Regions from separate parts of the Kitasatospora sp. NPDC048407 genome, predicted to be linked through region 2. Evidence: riboswitches for the same ligand, from Rfam matches in the RefSeq annotation. Region 2 holds a riboswitch; the other holds the start of a gene.

Region 1 (4,406 bases), on a different contig from region 2:
AGGTCTTCGACGTCCACGTCACCGTCGGCCAGGGTCTTCACGACCACGACCCGCATGCCGGCCATCGCCGCCGAGGCCGCGTTGGTGCCGTGCGCCGAGGACGGGATCAGACACACGTCGCGCTGGGTGTCACCGTTCGCCCGGTGGTACGCCCGGACGGCCAGCAGACCGGCCAGCTCGCCCTGCGAGCCCGCGTTCGGCTGGATCGACACGGCGTCGTAGCCGGTGACCTCGACCAGCTGCTGCTCCAGCCCGCGGATCAGCGTCAGGAAGCCCTCGGCCTGGTCGACCGGCGCGAACGGGTGCAGCTGGCCGAACTCGGGCCAGGTGATCGGCTCCATCTCGGTGGTCGCGTTGAGCTTCATGGTGCAGGAGCCCAGCGGGATCATGCCGCGGTCGAGCGCGTAGTCGCGGTCCGACAGGCGGCGCAGGTAGCGCAGCATGGCGGTCTCGGAGCGGTGGCTGTGGAAGACCGGGTGGGTGAGGTACTCGTCCTCACGCAGCAGCCCGGCGGGCAGCGCGTCCGCGTCCTCGACCACCTCTGCCGTCACACCGAACGCCGCGAACACGGCCGCCAGGTGCTCACGGGTCGTCGTCTCGTCACAAGAGACCGAGACCTGGTCCGCGTCCACCCGGAACACGTTCACGCCACCGGCCAGCGCCGCAGCGACAACCTCGTCCGCACGCCCCGGAACAACAGCGGTCACGGTGTCGAAGAACGCCTCGTGGGCGAGCTCGACGCCGCCCGCGCGCAGGCCGGCGGCGAGCGCGGCGGCGTAGCGGTGGGTGCGGCGGGCGATGTCGGCGAGGCCGTCGGGGCCGTGGTAGACGGCGTACATGGAGGCCATCACGGCGAGCAGCACCTGGGCGGTGCAGATGTTGGAGGTGGCCTTCTCGCGGCGGATGTGCTGCTCGCGGGTCTGCAGGGCCAGCCGGTACGCGCGGTTGCCGTCGGCGTCGACGGAGACGCCGACCAGGCGGCCGGGCAGGTTGCGGGCGTACTCGGCGCGCACGGCGAGGTAGCCGGCGTGCGGGCCGCCGAAGCCCATCGGGACGCCGAAGCGCTGCGAGGTGCCGCAGGCGATGTCGGCGCCGAGCTCGCCGGGCGAGCGCAGCAGGGTGAGGGCGAGCAGGTCGGCGGCGACGGCGACGACCGCGCCGAGCTGGTGGGCCTGCTCGATGACGGGCTTGATGTCCCGCACCGCGCCGGACGCGCCGGGGTACTGGATCAGCATGCCGAAGACGCCGCGTTCGGCGATCTCGGCGGGGATGCCGTTCGACAGGTCCGCGGTGACGACCTCGACGCCGGTCGGTTCGGCGCGGGTCTCGATCACGGCGAGGGTCTGCGGCAGGGTGTCGGCGTCGACCAGGAAGACGCCGCCCTTGACCTTGGTGACGCGCCGCGTCAGGGCCATCGCCTCGGCGGCGGCGGTGCCCTCGTCGAGCAGCGAGGATCCGGAGGTGGCCAGGCCGGTCAGGTCGGCGACCATGGTCTGGAAGTTGAGCAGGGCCTCCAGGCGGCCCTGGGAGATCTCCGGCTGGTACGGGGTGTACGCGGTGTACCAGGCGGGGTTCTCGAGGACGTTGCGCAGGATGACCGGCGGCGTGAAGGTGCCGTAGTAGCCGAGGCCGATCATCGAGGTGAGGACCTGGTTGCGGCCGGCGAGCTCGCGCAGTTCGGCGAGCACCTGGGCCTCGCTGCGGCCGGCGGGCAGGCCGAGCGCGGTGAGGCTGCGGATGGCGTCGGGGACGGCCGCGTCGGACAGTTCGTCCAGCGAGGTGTAGCCGACCTGGGCCAGCATCTTCTGCTGGGCGTCGCTGTCGGGGCCGATGTGGCGGTGCTCGAAGGGGCTGGCCTGCTCAAGCTCGGTGAGCGTCGGCTGGGCGTTCATGGGGGTCAAGCCTCCTGGTCGCGGACCGGCGGTGGGACGCACGCCGGCCGGCCGCTGTGGAAGCGTCCGGGCGTACGAACCCGTCAGCCTCCCCCTCTGTCATCGGTACCTGAGAGCTTCGCGCGCCCGGGGTGGTTCCCGGTCGGCTTGCACCGTCGGCGAGGACAGCGTCCGGCGGCTTCGGTGCCGACGGTCCTGCCCTGCTTTCCAGAGTGACCTGATCCCGTTCGGTACGGATGCCTGAGAGATTCCGGGGAGGGGTTGCTCCTTCGGCGTCCCGCATCCCCGCTTTCCAACGGGTCCGGGACTCTCCCGAGCGGGCTCGGCGGTCGCCGCCCAGGGTACCAGCGCCGACCTGGACGATCACCGCTGCGGCCGCACGATCCGCCCCGGACGGAGGCACCCGGAGTGACACCGTCCGGAACGTGCCTTTTGGTGTGAAACAGCGGCCCGGCACGCTCCTCCGACCGCTCCCCCGACGTTCCCTCAGGAGCAGCAGCTGGAGGACAGCGTGCAGACCGATATCGATCCGCGCGACCTGATCGGACACAAGGCGGTCGACCGGAACGGTGACAAGATCGGCACGGTCGACGAGGTTTACCTGGACGACACCACCGGCAGACCCGAGTGGGCGGCCGTCCGGACCGGGATCTTCGGCCGGGACGCCTTCGTCCCGCTGACCACCAGCGACTTCACCGGCGACGAGCTGCACGTCCCGTACGACAAGTCGCTGATCAAGGAGTCCCCGGACTTCGGGGTGGGCCAGCACCTCTCCCCCGAACAGGAACTCGAGCTCTACCGCTACTACGGCCTCGACACGGCGAGCCCCGACGAGTCCGTCCGGTTCATCTCCGAACGCACCCCGGCGCGCAGCAAGCCACCCATCGACCACGACTTCGGCACCCCCGCCCCCTCCTCCGGCCCCGTCCACGGCCCGGCCCCCGCGCCCCCGGGCTTCACCGCCCCGCAGGCCGCCCCCGAGCCACCGGCCCGCCCCGCCGAGCCGCCGACCGCCCGGGCGGACCGGGCAGACCAGGCGGACCGGGCAGACCGGGCGGACCGGGGGGACCGGCAGAAGCCGGTGGAGATCACCTGCCGCGAGGAGCGCCTGGACATCACCACCCAGTGGCACAACATCGGCACCACCCGGCTGCGCAAGTACGTGACCACCGAGGCGGTCGTGCGACGGGTGCCAGTGGTGCGCGAGCGCGTGCGGGTGGAGCGGATCCCGGTGTCGGAGGCGGAGCGGGCGGCGCTGAGCGACCAGGAGATCACCGAGGCGGTGGAGGAGGTCACGCTGCGCGAGGAGCGCCCGGTGGTCCGCAAGTACCTGGTACCGGTGGAGCGGGTGCGGCTGGTGGTCGAGCAGTACACCGAGGAGCAGGTGGTCCGCGAGGAGCTGCGCCGCGAGCAGGTGGAGGTGCACGGCGCGACCACCGGCGCGGACGGCGAGGCCTCGCAGCGGCAGCCGTGGAACTCTCATCCGCAGTCCCCGGCCGCCTCTCCGGTCTGACGATCCGACAACTCCCGGCCCCGGTCCGCCTCCGCGGACCGGGGCTTCGACTTTGCCAAAGCTTCACCTTTCGATATTTGACATAGTGAAGCATCTCCCGACATCGTTACTTCAGTTCCTGCACTATCGCCCCGCCTGAAGCAACCCGGAGGATTCCCGTGAGTGAGGCACCACAGCCCACCGCCGCGGCCGCCAAGCCCACAAGCGCCAGGGTTCTGCCCGCGCTGATCCTCGCCATGCTGGCCTACAGCGTGGTGCAGACCGCGGTCGTCCCGATCCTTCCGAGCCTGGCCGCCGAGCTGAAGGTGTCGGGCTCCGACATCACCTGGCTGATGACCGCCAACCTGCTCTCCGCAGCGGTCCTCACCCCGCTGCTGGGCCGCTTCGGCGACCTGCGCGGCCGCAAGCCCGTGCTGCTGATCTCGCTGGCCGGCCTGGTGCTCGGCTCCGGCCTCGCGGTGTGCACCCACTCCTTCGGCCTGCTGGTCGTCGCCCGGGTGCTCCAGGGCGCGGGCGGCGGCGTGCTGCCGCTGGCGATCGCCATCGTCCGTGACGAACTGCCCAAGCAGAAGGTCACCGCCGGCGTCGCCGCCATCTCCGCCTCGATGGGCGTCGGCTCCGGCCTCGGCCTGGTCGCCACCGGCCTGCTGTTGGAGCACTGGGACTACAAGTCGATCTTCTGGATGGGCCTGATCTTCGGCCTGGCCGCCGTCGCGCTGGTGATCCTGCGAGTGCCCAGCGACCCGGTCGTCGACAAGAACGGCGGCGCCGACCCGCTCGGCGCGCTCACCCTGGCCGGCTGGCTCTCCGCCCTGCTGATCGCCGTCAGCCGCGGCAACGAGTGGGGCTGGGGCTCCACCCGTACCCTCGGCCTGTTCGCCGTCGCCGCGGTCGTCGCCCTGCTCTGGCTGCTGGTCGAGTCCAAGGTCGCCCACCCGCTGGTCGACCTGAAGATGATGGCCCGCCCCGCCGTCGCCTTCACCAACATCTCCGGCCTGCTC
Region 2 (4,406 bases):
GAAAGAAGGTTCGTACGGGGGTCTTCCGGCGTTCTGTCGCGGTACGGTCAGCGGCCCGGATATCCCGGCCACTGGGGCTGCGGCCAGCCCGGCGCGGGCCCGGCCGGCGGTTGCGCTGCGTAACCGAAACCGGTGGTGTAGGACTGCGGCGGGCCCTGCCGGTCGAAGAACGGGCGGGCGTTGGCCCACAGCCACATCGCCACCGGGTCGAACTCGTCGGCCATCATCACGGTCGACACGGCCGGCCCCTCGGGGGCGTGCGCGGCGGCCCGCTGCACCAGCGCCCGGGCGGCCTCCACGGCCGGCGGCGAGGTGTCGTACAGGTCCAGACCGATCGCCAAGTACGGCTCGCCCAGCACCGGTTGCACCCAGGCCCGGCGCAGCGAGCGCAACGGGCGCACCTCGGCGGCCTGTTGCTCCAGCACGGCGAAGAACTGCGGTGCCTGCCCGGCCGGTTCGGAGATCCGCAGCGGCCCGGCCGGCAGCCGGTCCAGGCCGACGGCGATCCGCCGCAGGTCGGCCCACGGTACGCCGATGCCGCCGCCCGGGCGGTGCGGGTCCAGCCACAGGCCCCAGCGGGAGCGGTACAGCGAGCCGGCGATCTCCGGCCCCGACACCACCTCGTGGCCGCGCGCCCAGCCACTGGCCGTCAGCTGCCCCGGGGAGGTCACGCAGGGCGCGTAGCCGTGCCCGCCGACGTCCATGTTCCCGTACTGGGCGTCCGGGCTGCCCTGGCTGCCGTGCCACAGCAGCATCCAGACCTGACCGCCCGCGAGGGCGCGCAGCAGCCCCTCGTACGCGTCCCAGCGCTCCGGTGCGACCGCTGCGAGGGCACGCTCGATCGCGCCCGGGTCGTCGGCTGCTCCCGTCACGTCGTCGCCTCTTTCTCGACTTCCCTCGTCCACCCGTCCACCGCGCGGCGGTGTGCCGGGGCAACCCTATGGGGCGCGCCCGACAACCGTCATGCCGCCGTCCCGGACATCCGGTGGATTCACGGTCTGACGTAGAAGGGCTGTACCCGCCCCAGCATCCAGTCCACCACCGGGTCGGCGACCAGGTCGAGCAGCACCAGGTGGACGCCCCAGCTCGGCGCCGCGGTTCCGAGTGCCCGGCCGAGCGCCAGATTGACGTCGCCGGGGTCGGCGGGGGCCGCCGGGTCCAGCTGGACGCCGACGTACAGCAGGGTCGACTCGCCCTCCACCCGGGCCAGCGCCCGGCGGGCCGTCAACACGCCCGGCAGCGCGGCGAGTTCGCCGGTCGCGGCGGCCAGGAAGGCGAGCGGCTCCTGGTGCGGCTCGGGTTCCTTGAGCGCCACCCTGGCGCCCTCGGTGACGCCCTGCGCCTCCCACTGGTCGCCGCGCGGCCCGCGCCGCAGCTCACCCACGCCCTCCGGCGGCACCGGGATGCCCACCGGCGCCTCGGGGTTGACCGCGATGCCGATGCCCAGCGGCAGCCCCCGGGCGAACTCCCACATCGGAGCGATCGCGAACGGGATGCCCGGCACGTGCTGCAGGTACAGCTCCTGCGAGCTGTACACCGGCACGTAGGGCGCGCCCGCCAGTTCGAGGGTCGGCAGGTCGAGTTCGCCGGACTGCGGATCGGCGCCCGACGGCAGCGGGATCCACACCTGGCTGCGGGCCAGCACCTCGATCACCCGGGGTGTCGCCCCCGGATCGCCCAGGGCCGCCATCAGCACCTGCTCCAGCTCGTTGGCCGGCCAGCTCCCGCCTTCCGGAACCTGCCCCAGCGGGATGCTCATCTCGCCCCTCCACACTCACGGTTGCGATCAGGTTAGCGGCGCGCACGGGTCCCCCGCGGCGGCCGCCGCCGAACCCCACTCCCACCAGCGGGTCCCGGCATGCCATGATGGGCCCGCCCAAACTTCATACCGGCCGCTCGAACCCGCGCGGGAGAGCCGGAACGACCGTCACCAGGTCGCGACCGGCGCCGAAGGAGCAAGTCCTCCCCGGAATCTCTCAGGCCCCCTAACCGCCCGGGCGAGGCAGATCTGGAAAGTGGACACGGCCGCGCCGTGCGCCCACCCACGGTGCAAACCGCCATCCTTTCGGATGGCGGTGAAGCTCTCAGGTTCGACGACAGACGGGGAGGTTCGCCCCAGCCTGCCCGTTTCCAGATCCCGGGAGTCCTGCCGTGTCCCTCCGCCTCACCGCACTCGACGCGCTGCACCGCTCGCTCGGCGCCACCATGACCGACTTCGCGGGCTGGGACATGCCGCTGCGCTACGGCAGCGAGCGCGAGGAGCACCTCGCGGTCCGCACCAAGGCCGGCCTGTTCGACCTGTCGCACATGGGCGAGATCACCGTCTCCGGCCCGCAGGCCGGCGAGCTGCTCGACCACGCGCTGGTCGGCTTCATCTCCGCGCTCGGCGTGCTGCGCGCCCGCTACACCATGATCTGCCGCGAGGACGGCGGCATCCTGGACGACCTGATCGTCTACCGCACCGCGGAGAACGAGTACCTGGTCGTCGCCAACGCCTCCAACGCCCAGGTGGTGCTGGACGCCCTGACCGAGCGCGCGGCCGGCTTCGACGCCACCGTCCGCGACGACCGCGACGCCTACGCGCTGCTCGCCGTCCAGGGCCCGGAGGCCAACGGCATCCTGGCCAAGCTCACCGACGCCGACCTGCCCGGCCTCAAGTACTACGCGCTGCTGCCCGCCACCGTGGCGGACCGTCAGGTCTGGCTGGCCCGCACCGGCTACACCGGCGAGGACGGCTTCGAGGTCTTCTGCGCCCCCGCCGACGCCGAGCACCTGTGGACGGCGCTGACCGAGGCCGGCACCGCCGAGGGCCTGGTCCCGTGCGGCCTGTCCTGCCGCGACACGCTGCGCCTGGAGGCCGGCATGCCGCTGTACGGGCACGAGCTGTCCACCGAGCTGACCCCGTTCGACGCCGGCCTCGGCCGGGTGGTGCGCTTCGACAAGACCACCAACAACGGTGAGTTCGTCGGCCGCAAGGCGCTGGAGGAGGCCGCCGCCGCGGCCGAGGCCAAGGCGCCCCGCAAGCTGGTCGGCCTGGTCTCCGAGGGCCGCCGCGTCCCGCGCGCCGAGTACTCCGTGGTGGACGCCGAGGGCGCCGTGATCGGCCGGATCACCTCCGGTTCGCCGTCCCCGACCCTGGGCAAGCCGATCGCCATCGCGTACGTGGACGCCGCGCACGCCGAGCCGGGCAGCACCGTCGCGGTGGACGTGCGCGGCAAGGCCGAGCCGGTCCAGGTCGTCGCGCTGCCGTTCTACAAGCGCGCCCGCTGACCTTCGCTCAGCCCTTCACCTGCTGTCCCAGCAGTCGTTTCCGGTTCGTCCGCCCAGCGGACGGCCGCGCCCGCCCCTCTTGCGATCCTGGAGAATGACGTCATGAGCAACCCCACGCACCTGCAGTACACCAAGGAGCACGAGTGGCTGACCGCCGCCGTGGACGGGGTGTCGACGATCGGCATCACCGCGCACGCGGCCGACGCCCTCGGCGACATCGTCTACGTCCAGCTCCCCAATGTCGGTGACACCGTCACCGCCGGTGAGACCTGTGGCGAGCTCGAGTCCACCAAGTCGGTCAGCGACCTCTTCTCCCCCGCCACCGGCGAGGTCACCGAGGTCAACCAGGAGGTCATCGACGACCCGGCCCTGGTCAACTCGGAGCCCTTCGAGGGCGGTTGGCTGTTCAAGGTCCGGGTCGAGGCCACCGACGAGCTGCTCGACGCCGACGGCTACGACGCCCTCATCGGCGCCTGACCGGGAGATCCCCCTCATGACGGTTCTCAACCAGTCCCTCCACGCGCTCGACCCGGAGATCGCCGCCGCGGTCGACGCCGAGCTGCACCGCCAGCAGACCACCCTGGAAATGATCGCCTCCGAGAACTTCGCCCCGGTGGCGGTCATGGAGGCCCAGGGCTCGGTGCTCACCAACAAGTACGCCGAGGGCTACCCCGGCCGCCGCTACTACGGCGGCTGCGAGCACGTCGACGTGGTCGAGCAGCTCGCCATCGACCGGGTCAAGGAGCTGTTCGGCGCCGAGCACGCCAACGTGCAGCCGCACTCCGGCGCGCAGGCGAACGCCGCGGCGATGTTCGCGCTGATCCAGCCGGGCGACACCATCCTGGGCCTGAACCTGGCCCACGGCGGTCACCTGACCCACGGCATGAAGATCAACTTCTCCGGCAAGCTCTACAACGTGGCCGCGTACCACGTCGACGAGAAGACCGGCCGGGTCGACATGGCCGAGGTCGAGCGCCTCGCCAAGGAGCACCAGCCCAAGCTGATCATCGCCGGCTGGTCCGCCTACCCCCGCCAGCTGGACTTCGCCGAGTTCCGCCGCATCGCGGACGAGGTCGGCGCCCTGCTGATGGTCGACATGGCGCACTTCGCCGGCCTGGTCGCCGCCGGACTGCACC

Evidence for each region. Region 2 has a riboswitch for glycine ahead of gcvT (glycine cleavage system aminomethyltransferase GcvT). Riboswitches for the same ligand answer to the same signal wherever they lie in the genome.
Region 1: another riboswitch for glycine. It lies ahead of gcvP (aminomethyl-transferring glycine dehydrogenase); the one in region 2 lies ahead of gcvT (glycine cleavage system aminomethyltransferase GcvT).

Annotation. Positions count from the first base shown of each region.
Region 1 covers NZ_JBICXW010000020.1:126,187-130,592, forward strand. The annotation lists gene gcvP (aminomethyl-transferring glycine dehydrogenase) at 1-1,892, opposite strand, end outside; glycine riboswitch at 2,111-2,217, opposite strand; gene ACGFWJ_RS29235 (PRC and DUF2382 domain-containing protein) at 2,404-3,405, shown strand; gene ACGFWJ_RS29240 (MFS transporter) at 3,564-4,406, shown strand, end outside.
Region 2 covers NZ_JBICXW010000009.1:187,350-191,755, reverse strand. The annotation lists gene ACGFWJ_RS19030 (enhanced serine sensitivity protein SseB C-terminal domain-containing protein) at 48-872, opposite strand; gene ACGFWJ_RS19025 (enhanced serine sensitivity protein SseB) at 992-1,759, opposite strand; glycine riboswitch at 1,898-2,002, shown strand; gene gcvT (glycine cleavage system aminomethyltransferase GcvT) at 2,152-3,270, shown strand; gene gcvH (glycine cleavage system protein GcvH) at 3,373-3,747, shown strand; gene glyA (serine hydroxymethyltransferase) at 3,764-4,406, shown strand, end outside.